2 regions of the Pelosinus sp. IPA-1 genome follow, and region 1 is predicted to be linked to the other one. Evidence: a T-box and tRNA genes for the amino acid it is inferred to sense, from the RefSeq annotation. Region 1 holds a T-box; the other holds one or more tRNA genes.
The links. A T-box is a leader RNA that pairs with one kind of tRNA and senses whether it is charged. The one in region 1 lies ahead of tyrS (tyrosine--tRNA ligase), so its partner is inferred to be a tRNA-Tyr.
Positions count from the first base shown of each region.

Region 1 (7,820 bases):
GATCGCTTTGCTGAAAAAATGACAGCAGAGTATCAAGCAATGCTTGTCGAAACGATTCGTGAGACGAATCAGGACGTATCTTTTTCCCTTTTTGAATTTGAGAATAAAGCACAAATTGATTTTGAAGTCGCTTTCAAAGATATTCAATACGGGCTTTTTTCGCAAGCAATGGCTTATTTTAAAAATCCAAAATCATTCTTTGAAAAAAATGAGAGTAAATTAATGAGTGATGAGATGTATCGTGTGCTGAGCTCTGCGGCAGATGAGTATTTACAGAATGAACAAAAACGGATACAGGCTCTATATGGAAATGTCATGGAAGATGAGTTTGAACAATTAATCTCGCACATGACGGAACAGACTGATGACTTTTATTTAAGTTTGCTCTCAGCCTTGGATGGCGGAGTTCCAGCCGAACAGCTAATGAAGATCCAGCAAAGCTTAACAGAACTTATGTAAAGGATGAAAGCAGAATGAACGATTAGCTGTCAAGTTGCTGCCATTGGTGCCATCTCTTCAAACCAACATACAGCCCGTGAAACATTATATAATAATGTTTCACGGGCTGTTCTATTGCCTAGAAAAACATGTGAATCCAATGAAAAATGCCATTTCTATTACAAAGTAATCTTTTCTTGTTGCAATACTGCCAATGTTCTCCCTCTCACGAAGATTTAAAATGAATATACATTCTATAATTTACTTCCCGTAAATGAATAGCAGTTTATAGACCATAATAGTATAATTAGCTTCAAAGCTATGTTAATGATGTAGAATAATATGAAAAAGGTGAATCATTTTGAATAGTATTACGTGTGAACGCAGGATATATGATTATAAACTTAATACACATGCTCATGCATATGGCCAATTAATTTTACCACTTCATGGAAGCCTATATATAGAAACTACTTATAAAAAACTTATACTAGAAGATGAGTGTTTGTTCTTTCTTCCACCAGAATGTAATCATACTTTTAATGCTGATAAAAGTAATGAATTTTTGGTTTTAGATATAGCTGACAATATGCTTAGTAAGCATGATATGGGAAAAATGGTAGGTGGAAGGGAATTCTCGTTTGATGATAGGTGGAAAGCTATCAGATTTTTACTGCTAGAAGAAGCTAACAACCAAAAAAGCTCTAGCGCTATTAATAACTTATTTTTCTATGCTTATCATCTTATTGCTGATGAATATATACCTCGTTCTATAAACTATATAAATGAACATTATACAGAAGATATAAAATTAAAAAAATTGGCGGATATTGAGCATTATAATATTAGTTATTATAGTGAATGGTTTAAAAATAATATGAAAGTATCACCTATTGAATATATACAAAATCTGAGGGTGAAAAAGGCAAAAGAACTTCTCTTAAATACGAATTTTACAATTTTGCAAATTGCTCAAATGGTAGGGTATAATCACAATTCATCATTTACTAGAATATTCAAGGAGTTAGAAAAAATAACACCTGTAGAGTTTAGAAAAAAACTAAAAATAGGCTAAAAACTAACTGGATTTAGGAAAAGACTTATCTAATAAAAACACTATAATAGTATATAGAAAAGCATAAAGAAGTTGTTCTTTATGCTTTAAATGTTTAAAAGAGGAGAATTGTAATGCAAGAATTGATATGCAAATGGATTAAAGACTATGTAAGTACCTATCCGCAGATGGTTAATACCTTAAGTCGATGGCAAGAACCGCTCATTGGCTTTGCTGATGCCGCTGATGAAAGATTTCTGAGTTTGCGCGATAAGGTCAGTCCTAGTCACGCGATGCCCAAAGATTTTTTAAATGATGCTCGTACTGTTATTTCTTACTTTATTCCCTTTGCAGAAGATATAATAAAAAGTAATAGTGCAGGTACTGAGGCTTCTAAGGAATGGGTTATCGCTTATATTGAGACAAATAAGCTTATTTTCGATCTAAACACTTACTTGCGGGATCAACTATGCACCATGGGGTATAATGGTACTGTTATTCCAGCGACACATAATTTTAACACCCAAACGCTTATTAGCGATTGGTCTCATCGGCACATTGCTTATATTGCAGGACTGGGAAATTTTGGTGTAAATAATATGTTAATTACCGAAAAAGGCTGTTGTGGTAGATTGGGCAGTATTGTCATGAATGTGCCCATCGAGCCTAGCAAACCTTTAGAAAAAGAAAATTGTTTATATAAACATGGCGGTGGATGTAAGAAATGTGTCAACAGTTGTGTAAATGAGGCACTTACAATAGAAGCATTCGATCGGCACAGATGTTATACTAAATGCTTGGAAAACGCAAAAATGTACTATGAACTTGGTTTGGGAGATGTATGTGGAAAATGTTTGGTCAATATGCCTTGCTCCCGCACAAATCCAACTCGATTGCTGTAATGAATCATAGATTATTAGAGGTGTGTTTATATTATGATTGAAATTAAAATTGGCGAAGAACTTCAGAAAGTTTGCCCTGAAATGACACTAGGATGTATACAAGCACATGTAAAGGTAGAAAGCAGCAGTAATGATTTGTGGCAAGAAATTAACAGTTGTTGCGATGGCCTGAAAAGTGAAATACGTATAGAAGATTTAGCGTCCTTACTTAGGATAAAAGACGGAAGAGAAGTATATAAAAAACTAGGTAAAGTGCCTAGTAAATATAGGCTGTCTTCGGAAGCATTAATAAGAAGAGTATTGCAAGGAAAAGGAGTTTATAAAATAAACAATATTGTAGAGATTAATAATTTAATATCATTAAAATCTAAGTTTCCTATTGGTTCATATAATATTGCAAACCTTTATTCTCCTATTTCTTTAGTGATAGGTAAGGAGGGGCAAGAATACAAAGGCATTGGCAAAGAACTTATAAATATAGAAAATCTTCCCGTTTTAACGGATTTAATGGGCAGTTTTGGAAGTCCTACAAGTGATTCAGAAAGAGCCATGATAACAACTGATGTAAATGAAATAGTAATGTGCATTTTTTCTTTTAGCGGTAGAACTGATGTAAACGAATATTTACAATATGGTAAAGAACTTTTAGAAAGATATGCAAACGGAAAGAACATTGAAACTAAAATAATAGGAATTACCGCCGATTGAGCAAGTAAGAACAAGTATTTAAGAACGTGCCATGTAATGGAACTGATTTTTAGGGGGGATTTCGTGGACAAAAAGCCTAATAGGTTGATAGAAGGGAAAAACCCATATTTGCTTCAGCATGCCTACAATCCAGTAAATTAGCACCCTTTGGGTGATGAATCATTTGAAAAAGCGAAGCGGGAAGTTACGTAATATCCGATGTACTTCTAGGGCTTCAGGGCGATTCTTATTCACGTTCTTTATTGCATGGAATATAAAAATAGACATTGGTCAATTTATTGACTAATGTATGGGGTATAAGTTGAGGCTTGTTGATGTCCCTCATGTGAGGTTCGAGATTATAAGGATGTATTTATATTTTATTGATGTGCAAGGGGTTTTATATAGAAACTAGATTTAGCACCTATTGACTTGTTATAATCTATAGGGTATGATTTTATTAATTTAATATCTGCATAACGAAGATTTGCGGTATTCCGCATTTTGGAGTATAAGAAATAAAAGCTGTGATAAGAATTAGTAGCAATCAGGATGCCAAACAGAAAGTTACCGGGTGATGAGAGGTGCATGGATAGTGATTGTGAATACATCTTGGAGCTTCGCACCGAACTAATTTATTCAGTAGGCTGCGACGGGACCCGTACCCGTTATCGTACTAGAGTATCTCATCTTATGGTGATGTACTTGAAAAGGTGAGCAATGTGAGTTGCTTATGAAACTAAGGTGGTAACACGAGATATAAACTCGTCCTTTTGGAAACAAGAGGATGAGTTTTTTTATTGTCTGCTTTTGCCTTCTTATAGACCTTGCAAATATTGAAAAAAATATTTCAGGGAGTTGTTAAATATGTTAACACCAAAGGAGCAGCTGCGAATTATCTGCAAAGGGGTACACAATCTTGTAAACGAGGAAGAGTTGTTTGCAAAGCTTAAAAAATCCTTTGACCAGAATAAACCGTTGACCATCAAACTAGGGCTTGACCCTTCAGCTCCAGATATTCATCTTGGTCATGCAGTTGTACTGCGTAAAATCAAACAAATGCAGGATTTAGGTCATCGTGCGGTGATTATAATTGGTGATTTCACTGGAAAAATCGGTGACCCGACAGGAAAATCTAAGGGCAGAATTGCCCTGACCGATGAACAAGTGAAAGAAAACGCCAAAACCTATTGCCAGCAGATCTTTAAGGTGCTTGATACAAGAAAAACCGAAGTGCGGTTTAATAGCGAATGGCTTTCTAAGCTTACTTTTGAAGATGTTATCAAACTTGCTGCTACCAGCACCATTGCCAGAATCTTGGAACGAGATGATTTTCAAAATAGATATCAAAATCAAATTCCAATTGGAGTTCATGAATTTTTTTATCCACTGATGCAAGCGTATGATTCGATTGCAATTAAAGCGGATATTGAGTTGGGTGGAACCGACCAAACATTTAACATCCTGATGGGCAGAACTCTTCAAAAAACACTGGAACAGGAGCAGCAAATTGCCATCTTTATGCCTATCCTCGAAGGCTTGGATGGTGTAGAGAAGATGAGCAAAAGTCTCGGCAACTATATCGGTGTTAGTGAACATGCCGAGGTGATGTTCAAAAAAGTAATGGAGGTTCCTGATGATCTTATAATCAAATATTTTGAGCTTGCTACAGACGAGCATCCCAATGAAATTGACAAGATCAGAGCAGAATTGGATGGTAATGCAAACCCTAGAGATATTAAATATCGTTTAGCCAAAATCATAACGTCGCTCTATCATACCCTAGAGGATGTAGAGAAAGCAGTTGCATATTATGACATAGCATTCAGAAAAAAAGCCATTCCCGATGATATCCCAGAACTTTTAATTAAAATCGGAAAAGAAACTATTGCGGACATTATTCCACAGTTAATGGAAATGCATTTTGTAAAAAGCAAAAGCGAATTTATTCGATTGGTAAATCAGGGTGGCGTTTATATGAACAGTGCAAAGTTAGCACCAGATAATATAGATAGAGTCATTATTTGCGATGATGTCATGAAAATTGGGAAAAAGCGTTTTGTCAAATTTATAAAATAATGCCTTTTTAAAAACACATATAGATAATGTGTTCATCTAATCTTCAGGTCATGCAGAGAAGCGATATAATCTTTAATAGTATCGATGAGTCGTTTTCCTAGGGAGATCAATTATACAGCGTAAACAGTTTTTTTATGACATTGGTGCCATATGTAACCTTTTCGGAGTAAGAGAAAATAATAGAAAATCCTGCTATTGCTAGCAGGATTTTCTATTATTTTTCAGTGATTTTTCTAGTTATAAAACATCTATAAGTTTTTCATCACCACAAATCACGTTATACCAATACGTTGAACCTATATCACTAACAACTATTCTATCATTAGGTTGTAACAATTTCAGTAGGTTATCACATAGAGTTTCGCAAGTGTCTAATGATGAAACTATCCAACAAGAGTCTGCTAATTTACAAGCTTTAGGAAGTATTTCAATCTCATGAGTTATTTTACTATGGTTTGCTTCGGACTTCTCATGTAAGTCGTATATTATCATTTGTGGCATTATAATCCTCCTTACAGTAGTAACTTACTAGTGATATTTATACTATGGTAAAAGGATTTTTCCTGCTTAGTTTTAACAACTTAAAGCATTTTGATATTTGTGTAATGTTTTATGATCATCAACCATGAAAGGAAACCTAGTCAGAATTTTGACTAGGCTTATTTTTGCATAAAAATGAGCTAGAGCCGTTTACGCAGAGGGTAAGAGAATACGATTTTTCTTGATTTTTACTAGTATGGAGGTAATGCTGATACTTTTTTTGTACATACTAAAGAGTGTGCCTTAACCATTTACTTGACCTATGAACCAATTTGTAATATGATGATCCCTTACCAAATAACGGGGGCATTTATTTAGATTCCGAGTTCAGTGGGCAGGGGAGCGAGAAAAGGTTCATTCTTAATTGACAACTGGCAAAACCTTAATATTTAAAGGTATAGATTGCCTCCATGATGTAAAGTTAGCGCTAACTAGCTCCGAGGTGTGGCTAAATTAAGGCCTGGGAAAATCGTTCATTTTAAAATTGATTTAGATGCGATCCACTAGATAGCATAATGTTCTTGGTTATATCCATTAGTACGAGTGGGAAATATTAATTTATATAAGGAGTGGAATAATGATTTTAATTTTTTTAGTAATTTTCTTAATAGTTCTTGTATTATCCAGTCTTCGTACAGCGGCGGAATGGGAAAGAGGGGTTGTCTTTTTCTTGGGAAGGATAAAGCCCATTCGTGGGCCAGGGTTGTTTTATATTATACCGATTTTTGAATCTGTTAAAAAGGTTGATCTTCGTACTACAACAGTAGCAATTGACACGCAGGAAACAATTACACGGGATAATGTTTCAATTAAGGTTAATGCTGTTATTTGGTATAAAGTCATTGATCCTATTAAAGTACTTGTGACGGTTGAAGATTTTAGGCAAGCTGTTTATCAATTTACAGCAACTAATCTAAGAAATCTGATCGGACAACACTCTCTTGATGAAGTGCTTAAAGAACGCAACAAGATTAATAACGATTTAATCAACATTTTAAATAGTACGGTCATTAATTGGGGTATTGAGGTAGATAATGTAGAAATTAAAGATATTGAAATACCTGTAGGTATGCAACGAGCAATGGCAATGGAGGCAGAAGCGCTTCGTGAAAAAAGAGCTAGAATCATTAAAGCATCAGCGGAATTTGAAGCATCAGAACAATTGGCTGCGGCCTCAAAAGTAATTATTGATAATCCAGTAGCGCTTGAGCTTAGGCGTATGCAAATGATTACTGAAGTAGGGGCGGAACAAAATACAACTACGATTATTATGGTACCTTCCGATTTTATAGGCCTTGCGAAAGAAGCTAATGATTTCTTTAGCAATAAGAATAAATCTATAACTGAAGTGACAGTTAAATAATTATTGCAAAAAACATTAGCTTTTATTTATTAGCTGATAAGAAGCTAATATTATTTTTACGAGAACCATCGGAGTATTTATATGCTATGTTGATTACACCCATTGTAGGGTGCTTACCTAACAATAGGGATATTTCTCGCGTATCGTTTTATTATGCTTGCAATGCTGGCTAGTGATTTTACAATAATATGGATAAAAACTCTGTGATAAATTAAAAGTATTGGCGTAATGCTGATACTTTTTTTGTACATACTAATCATGAATGTGCCATGTAATGTAGCTAATAAATAGGGGTGATTTCGTGGACAAAATGCCTAATCGTCTGATAAAGGAAAAAAGCCCGTATTTGCTTCAACATGCCTACAACCCTGTAGATTGGTATCTTTGGTGTGATGAATCCTTTGAAAAAGCAAGGCGAGAAGATAAGCCAGTGTTCTTCAGTAGTGGATATTCATGCTGCCATTGGTGCCATGTCCATCAAAGTAATAAGTTCATTTATAATAATCTGATTAAACCAGCGTAACTCCTGCATTGCTTATGATAAGTGATGCAGGAGTTATCTTTTTGCAGTAGAAACTAATAAAAATGATTGGTCAAAATTAACGATATGGATTTATTCCTACTGTATTTGGTGCTTTAAAAGGAGTGTGCTTTATGGGTGATGTTAAAATTCGGTGGGCTAACTATAATGATTGGCATTATTTGAGCTTGATTCACTCTAAGTCATATCAAGATGCTTATAAAGGTATTATTCCAG
Region 1 is NZ_BSVC01000001.1:610,489-618,308, forward strand. It holds gene QSJ81_RS02735 (dynamin family protein) at 1-459, shown strand, start outside; gene QSJ81_RS02740 (helix-turn-helix transcriptional regulator) at 800-1,513, shown strand; gene QSJ81_RS02745 (epoxyqueuosine reductase) at 1,627-2,394, shown strand; gene QSJ81_RS02750 (B3/B4 domain-containing protein) at 2,428-3,102, shown strand; T-box leader at 3,600-3,857, shown strand; gene tyrS (tyrosine--tRNA ligase) at 3,949-5,160, shown strand; gene QSJ81_RS02760 (hypothetical protein) at 5,398-5,661, opposite strand; gene QSJ81_RS02765 (slipin family protein) at 6,278-7,063, shown strand; gene QSJ81_RS02770 (DUF255 domain-containing protein) at 7,374-7,586, shown strand; gene QSJ81_RS02775 (GNAT family N-acetyltransferase) at 7,718-7,820, shown strand, end outside.

Region 2 (7,820 bases), on a different contig from region 1:
AAGATTGGCAGAACTGATGTTAGTTGAGGTAAAAAAAGCTGCTCCTTTACTTTTTAAAAAAGCAGGTCCTACTTGCATAACTGGCAATTATTGCAGTGAAGGTGAACTAACTTGTGGTCGTCTCGCTGCAATGCAAGGTAGTGCTAAAAAATAGTCTTAAAATTTTGCTGAACCACAAAGACACAATACCGCTGCCGCGGTACACAAAGAGTAACAGAATGTATAAGCCTCTTTGTGTCCTTTGTGTTTTTGTGGTTCATATGATTTAACGCTAGAATGCAGGACCAAATAAAAGCGTATTTTTAAGTAAATGTACTTAAGCAGAGGTCGGCGGATGTTAGAGTAGTACGTGTTAATACATACCTTATGAGAAAAAGGGAAAAATAGAGTGTCATCAATTGGTGACAGAGAGGGGAAACAGAATGTCAGAAACAGAAGAGTTTATTATGGGACGAAATAGTGTAATGGAGGCATTGAAAAGTGGTCGCCCAATCAATAAGATATTTGTGGCAAAAGGAGAAAGACAAGGTTCTATTCGTGAGGTAATTGCCTTAGCACGTGAAAAACGACTGATAATACAAGAGGTAGAAATAAGTAAGCTAGATGGAATGACAGAAGGGAAAAAACACCAAGGAGTGGTAGCTAGCATACCGCCAGTAGATTATGCAGAATTAGAAGATATTTTATCCAAAGCGACGGCGCCTGAGGAGACACCTTTTCTTGTTTTGTTAGATGAATTAGAAGATCCTCATAACGTAGGGGCTATTTTGCGTACGGCAGATGCTGCGGGAGTACATGGAGTTCTAATGCCAAAAAGACGCAGCTGTCCTTTATCAAGCACTGTAGCCAAGACTTCAGCTGGAGCTGTAGAATATGTACCTGTAGCTAGGATTGGAAACGTGTCTCAAACATTAGAAGAATTAAAAAAGTCGGGTATGTGGATCGTTGGGGCTGATATGGACGGAGAAAAGAATTACTATGATGCAGATTTGACTGGACCAATTGTTGTAGTTGTAGGGAATGAGGGCAAAGGCATGGGACGTCTAACAAAAGAACATTGCGATTTTGTAGTGCGCATTCCCATGTTAGGCAAAATTAGTTCCTTAAATGCCTCTGTAGCTTGTTCTTTATTATTATATGAGGTTGTCAGACAACGGGAGATGAAAAAATAAGTGAAAAATACGTGGTTAGGGATGACCGCGCTTGGCATGGTGCTAATAGGCTTTTTAGGTTCGCTTCTTTTTATATCGTTTTATCCTAATGTATATAAAGGGGTGGCTGTAGAAGGGGTAGATATTAGTGGACGTAGTCGAGAAGAAGTAGCTGAATTATTAGCAACATGGAGAAAAGAGTATCATAATAAATCAATTATGGTATATCATGACGGAACAAAAGTGAAGGTAGATGCCAGCAGCATTGATTTAGATATTGATGTGGATACTACCTTGGATGAGGCTTTACGTTACGGACGGACTGGAACCTGGTGGGAAAGAATAAAAAAAATTGGGACAAGTTTGCAGGAAGGCTATCCTATTTCTCTTGCCATCAAGTATAATAAAGATAAATTGAATAACCTGTTTGAAGAATGGAGAGGGGCGATTGAACGTCCCGCTCGTAATGCTACTTTTAGTATGGTAGCAGGAACCATCATTCCTCAAGAACAGGGGTATAGTCTGGAGTCAGATGCATTGGAGCCTCTTATCCTTGAGACTTTTAAGAAATCAGATAACAACGTTGTTACGTTACCAGTAAAAATTCTCTATCCTAAAATAACAGTGGATGATATCGCATCTACTGGTATAAAGAAAATTTTGAGTAGTTACACGACTACTTTTAATAAGCAAGATACCAATCGTACCGCTAACATACAGTTGGCGGCTTGGAAAACCAATGGAACGATGTTGGAGTCGGGTAAAGCTTTTTCTTTTAATGAGATAGTTGGTCCACGAGAAAAGGAATACGGCTTTAAGGAAGCTCTTGAAATTGTCGACGGGGAGTTTGTTCCAGGCGTTGGTGGCGGTATATGTCAAGTATCCTCAACCCTGTATAACGCGGCTATCTTGGCAAATCTAAAAATCACGGAGAGGTATAACCACTCAAAGCCTTTGTCTTATGTACCCTTAGGGCGGGATGCTACAGTAGCATTTGGTACTTTGGATTTTAAATTTGTCAATAATACACCTGGACCTTTACTTGTTATGGCAGAAGTAGTAGGAAATAAACTAACAGTAGGTATTTTGGGACAGCAGCCTTTACAAGAAAAAATAGAAATTAGGACGCAAGAGCAAGAGAAACTTCTACCATCAATTATAAAAAAGCAAGATGATAGTTTATATATTGGAGAAACATTAGTAGATAAAGAGGGAAAGCCAGGTTATGCAGTAACTACCATAAGGCTGATACAGTCAAAAGAGGGGCAGATTAGAAAAGAAGTATTATCGAAGGATATCTATCTAGCAGATGATACGGTTGTAAAAGTGGGGACAAAAAAACCGTCTTTTACAAGTTCAATTGAGAGCAACTGAGATTTAATATGAGTATGTAATAGAAAGTTTATGAAATGCAGTCCGCTGTTTAAACTATGGGAGAATTATTATGAAAGATGTTCTATTGGTTGATGGATATAATGTAATTCATGCGTGGCCAGAATTGAATATTTATAAAAATAATCTTGAAGATGCTCGGGATAAACTGATTGATATTATGGCCGGCTATGGTGCTTTTCAAAATTTAGAGGTTACCGTAGTTTTTGATGCGAATGCGGTGAGCGGGGCTAGAGTCTTTGAACAGATGACTGGAAAAATCACAGTTGTATATACCCGTGAAGGAGAAACTGCAGATAGTCATATTGAGAAAATGTCTTATGATCTGGTTCGCCTAAGAAGGCGCGTTTATGTAGTTACGTCTGATTGGGTGGAACAAATGGTCATATTAGGGGCAGGAGCTTATCGCATTTCTGCTAGGGAACTTTTACAAGATGTGAAAAAGGTTAATAAGTTAATCAAAGAAGGTTTTTCAGAGTCTCCCCTTACCTATAGGCGGCAAGAATTAGAGGGGCGTTTGAATAGTGATGTCGTAAAACGTCTACATGAACTTCGTAAAAGGGTGTAGCTAGACAAGTTAAGCTTGACGAAATAGAGGACAGTAAGGTATAATTTGCTTTGAAGTGGCATGTACACATAACTTAGAGCACTAATCCTTTAGTGCATTTTCTTTTTGTGAATGTGTAGCAATTTGAGAGTGGGGGCGATGCGATGCGTTTTAATACTCAATGCGATTTGTATGGCTCATTTGAAAATATGAGTGACGAAGAAATTGTGCTTGATGCAAAAGATAGTGATAATACAATCGCACTCGACTACTTGATTAACAAGTATCGCAATTTCGTTCGAGCGAAAGCTAGGTCATATTTTTTGATTGGTGCCGATCGTGAGGATATTATTCAAGAAGGTATGATTGGACTTTATAAAGCCATTCGTGATTTTCGCACTGATAAACTTTCTTCTTTTCGGGCCTTTGCTGAACTCTGCGTAACTCGCCAGATTATAACAGCTATAAAAACAGCTACAAGGCAAAAACATATTCCCTTGAATTCATATGTATCTTTAAATAAACCTATTTATGATGAAGATTCAGATCGAACTCTACTAGATGTATTATCAGGTTCCAAAATATCCGACCCTGAGGAACTAGTGATTAGTAGAGAAGAATTTATTGATATTGAAGAGAAAATGGGAGAGATTTTGAGCGATCTTGAGTGGAAAGTGCTCATGGCATATCTTGATGGTAAGTCTTATCAGGAAATCGCTGTAGAACTGGACCGCCATGTGAAATCAATTGATAATGCTCTGCAAAGGGTGAAACGTAAATTAGAACGGTATCTAGATAATCGTGGGGATGATAGCGATATTCAAGACATGTACAAAGGTCTTGCTGGCTTTGGCAAAGAGACTCAAGGATAGTCTGGCTATGGTGATAAGGATAATGATTAGAATATAAGGAAAAACTTAGCGTTAGCTTTGTTTTTCTTTTTTTTTATTATTATTGTTATTAAATCTCTGTAAAGATTTGTATTTTTTATAAAAATGAGACCAGTCTTTAAAGGGATTTTATTATATATGTCGAAACAGAATAGTAAGAATATTCCAAGAAATGAAAACTATTCTATTTTGTAAAAGAATGCTACTGCTTTTGATGAAGAGATATAACAATTTATTTTATACTGTACACAAGATTCTAAAAAGGTATGAAAAGAAATATGATTATGTATTGTAATGCCTAATAGTATATTAATGTATAGGGGGATTTATAGTATGATGGAATCCAAGAAAACAGTAGCTATTCTATGTGGAGGCGGTCCAGCGCCTGGAATGAATAGCGTAATTAGTGCAGTAACAATTGAGGCTATAAAGCATGGGTGGAATGTACTAGGGATTTATGAAGGATATACTCACTTGTGTAATGCAGAAAAAAATGTTGTGCCTCTAACCATTGATATGGTTAGTAGAATACACCTTGATGGTGGTAGTATATTAGGGACAGCTAGAGCAAACCCAACAAAAAGCGATGCTCATTTGCGTAATGTAGTAAATACATTAATTGAAATGGGGGTCACTCATCTTGTAACAATTGGTGGAGATGATACTGCTTATTCTGCATGTAAGGTAGCAGAGTATGCTAGAAGGGTATTAGGGATTGATCTGTTCGTAGTTCATGTACCCAAAACCATCGATAATGATTTGCCCTTACCAGAAGGTATCCCTACTTTTGGTTTCGAAACAGCTCGCGCATTAGGCAGCCAGCTTGTTACCAATTTGATGGAAGACGCTAAAACCACCAGTCGTTGGTATTTTGCAATTGCGATGGGGCGTACTGCGGGACATTTATCCCTAGGTATTGGAAAAAGTGCAGGAGCTACCTTAACCATTATTCCAGAAGAATTCGGTGATAAGAAGATTCGGTTACAGATGCTCGTTGACATTCTAGTGGGTTCCATTATTAAACGTCTTACAAGTAAAAGAAATTATGGTGTAGCTGTGGTTGCTGAGGGATTAGTAGAAAAAATCGTAGTTGAAGATTTGAAGGAATTAGATTGTACATGCTTTGACGAACACGGTCACATCCGTTATACAGAGTTAAACTTCCCTGAATTATTAAAACAAGCAGTCGTGAAAAACCTTGCGGAATTAGGAATAAAGATGACGATTGTAGGTAAAGAAATAGGTTATGAATTACGCTGCGCTCCGCCAAATGCTTTTGATATTGAGTACACTCGTAATTTAGGTTTTGCTGCCTTTGAATTTCTGAAAAATAATGGCACGGACGCTCTAATCACGATTCAGAATAATGTAATTATCCCTATTCCTTTTGAAGAAATATTGGATATGAATACGAAAAAAACACAAGTACGTATGGTAAATGTAGACTCAGTGCCCTACCGTATTGCACGAGAGTTTATGATTCGCTTAGAGAAAGATGATTTGTATTCTCAGACAGATTTGAAGAAAATGGCGTTGATGATTAATGTAGATCCAGATGATTTTGTTAAACGTTTTGCCTATTTATTAGATTAAGCATAAACCAAACTGCAAGGCAAATACCACGCTCCCGTGGCATTCGCTTTTGCAGTTTGTTTTTTTATGTGCTATTTAAGAAAAAAAAGAATATTAATTAAAGGATGTATTTGAACTTGGTTTTACGGTATAATAGCTTTTATGGGTATTTTTTATATTGAATAAGGATGTGTGATAACTTGAGTGAAAATTTAATTGCTGTAATTATTGGTATTGTAGAAGGTATAACGGAATATTTGCCTGTTTCCTCTACAGGGCATATGATTTTAGTAGGAAGTATGTTAGGGTTCGAAGGCGAGAAGGCTAGCGTATTTGAAGTATTTATTCAACTTGGTGCTATTTTATCCGTAATTTTCTTATATCGTGAAAAGTTTATTCGCATACTCAGGCCGCAAAAGGTAAGCATGTTTGGTGGCGGATTGTCCATGCAACATATATTAGCTGGTATTGTCCCCGTGATGGGGATTGGCTATTTATTACATAAACCAATCAAAACCTATTTATTTTCGCCATACACTGTAATTGTTGGACTAATTTTAGGTGCTATTTTAATGCTTGCAGCTGAAAAAGTAGCAAAACGTCCAGTTACTACAGATGTAGATAAAATGACGTTGAAACAAGCTTTCTGGGTAGGATTATTTCAAGTGTTAGCCCTATGGCCTGGTTTTTCTCGTTCTGGCTCTACGATTTCAGGAGGCCTTCTACTCGGAATGAGTCGTGCTGCTGCCGCTGAATTTTCATTTATTATTGCTGTGCCCCTTATGGCAGTGGCATGTTTATATGATTTGCTAAAGGTGTGGGATAAATTAAATATTGCAGATCTGCAAATGTTCGCTATTGGTTTTGTTGTTGCTTTTGTTGTAGCCTATCTATCGATTGTCTGGTTTATTAGATTTTTGAATAAGTCTACATTAGCGTCTTTCGCTTATTATCGTTTTCTATTGGCTGCTGCTTCCTACTATTATTTCTTCGGTAGAATTTAGAAAAAGTAAGAATTAATGATATTATTTAAAAACCTATTGACATAATGAGAAAAATGTAATATATTATTTAAGCAGCACATGACAGGTTGTGAAAATGATGAAAAAACATATTTACAAAACTTAGTTGTTGTGTTATAATTAAATCTCGTCAAAGGTATGCTGGAATAGCTCAACTGGTAGAGCACCTCACTTGTAATGAGGATGTTGCGGGTTCAAGTCCTGTTTCCAGCTCCATTTTATTTTCAAATTGTATTGGATGGGTTCCCGAGTGGCTAAAGGGAGCAGACTGTAAATCTGCCGGCTCCGCCTTCGCTGGTTCGAATCCAGCCCCATCCACCATCTTATTATCGCGGGATGGAGCAGTTGGTAGCTCGTCGGGCTCATAACCCGAAGGCCACAGGTTCAAGTCCTGTTCCCGCAACCAACGTTTTTAAAACTAGTTTAGTTGTCAGTAAAACTAAAACTATGTTTAAAATATTAAATACTAATCTCGATAAAACATCGCGGGGTGGAGCAGTTGGTAGCTCGTCGGGCTCATAACCCGAAGGCCACAGGTTCAAGTCCTGTCCCCGCAACCAATGTTTATAACTGTTTTAAAACAGTTTTATATTGCTGGTGTAGCTCAGTCGGTAGAGCGTATCCTTGGTAAGGATAAGGCCACCGGTTCAATCCCGGTCACTAGCTCCATTTAATGCTATGGAAAAATATTCAATATTATTAGTAGTGCCTAAATGGATAGTGAGTGACAATGAATAAATATGGCGGTGTAGCTCAGCTGGCTAGAGCATGCGGTTCATACCCGCAGGGTCCGGGGTTCAAATCCCTGCGCCGCCACCAAAAAAAAGATATTGACATAACAAATTGATTGTTGTATAATAGTAAATGTCGCTGAGGAAAACAATGTGACATAACAGATGCTGGAATAGCTCAACTGGTAGAGCACCTCACTTGTAATGAGGATGTTGCGGGTTCAAGTCCTGTTTCCAGCTCCATTTTGCTGTCTATGGATGGGTTCCCGAGTGGCTAAAGGGAGCAGACTGTAAATCTGCCGGCTCCGCCTTCGCTGGTTCGAATCCAGCCCCATCCACCATATATATAATAATTTGATCTACTTATCATCGCGGGGTGGAGCAGTTGGTAGCTCGTCGGGCTCATAACCCGAAGGCCACAGGTTCAAGTCCTGTCCCCGCAACCAATGTTTATAACTGTTTTAAAACAGTTTTATATTGCTGGTGTAGCTCAGTCGGTAGAGCGTATCCTTGGT
Region 2 is NZ_BSVC01000017.1:475-8,294, reverse strand. It holds gene thyX (FAD-dependent thymidylate synthase) at 1-154, shown strand, start outside; gene rlmB (23S rRNA (guanosine(2251)-2'-O)-methyltransferase RlmB) at 423-1,172, shown strand; gene QSJ81_RS25020 (VanW family protein) at 1,173-2,525, shown strand; gene QSJ81_RS25015 (NYN domain-containing protein) at 2,596-3,111, shown strand; gene sigH (RNA polymerase sporulation sigma factor SigH) at 3,255-3,962, shown strand; gene pfp (diphosphate--fructose-6-phosphate 1-phosphotransferase) at 4,314-5,573, shown strand; gene QSJ81_RS25000 (undecaprenyl-diphosphate phosphatase) at 5,753-6,556, shown strand; tRNA gene QSJ81_RS24995 (tRNA-Thr) at 6,715-6,790, shown strand; tRNA gene QSJ81_RS24990 (tRNA-Tyr) at 6,811-6,895, shown strand; tRNA gene QSJ81_RS24985 (tRNA-Met) at 6,905-6,980, shown strand; tRNA gene QSJ81_RS24980 (tRNA-Met) at 7,059-7,134, shown strand; tRNA gene QSJ81_RS24975 (tRNA-Thr) at 7,168-7,243, shown strand; tRNA gene QSJ81_RS24970 (tRNA-Met) at 7,317-7,393, shown strand; tRNA gene QSJ81_RS24965 (tRNA-Thr) at 7,473-7,548, shown strand; tRNA gene QSJ81_RS24960 (tRNA-Tyr) at 7,562-7,646, shown strand; tRNA gene QSJ81_RS24955 (tRNA-Met) at 7,676-7,751, shown strand; tRNA gene QSJ81_RS24950 (tRNA-Thr) at 7,785-7,820, shown strand, end outside.
Region 2: it has a tRNA-Tyr gene. The T-box ahead of tyrS (tyrosine--tRNA ligase) is inferred to sense a tRNA for this amino acid. The anticodon was not compared.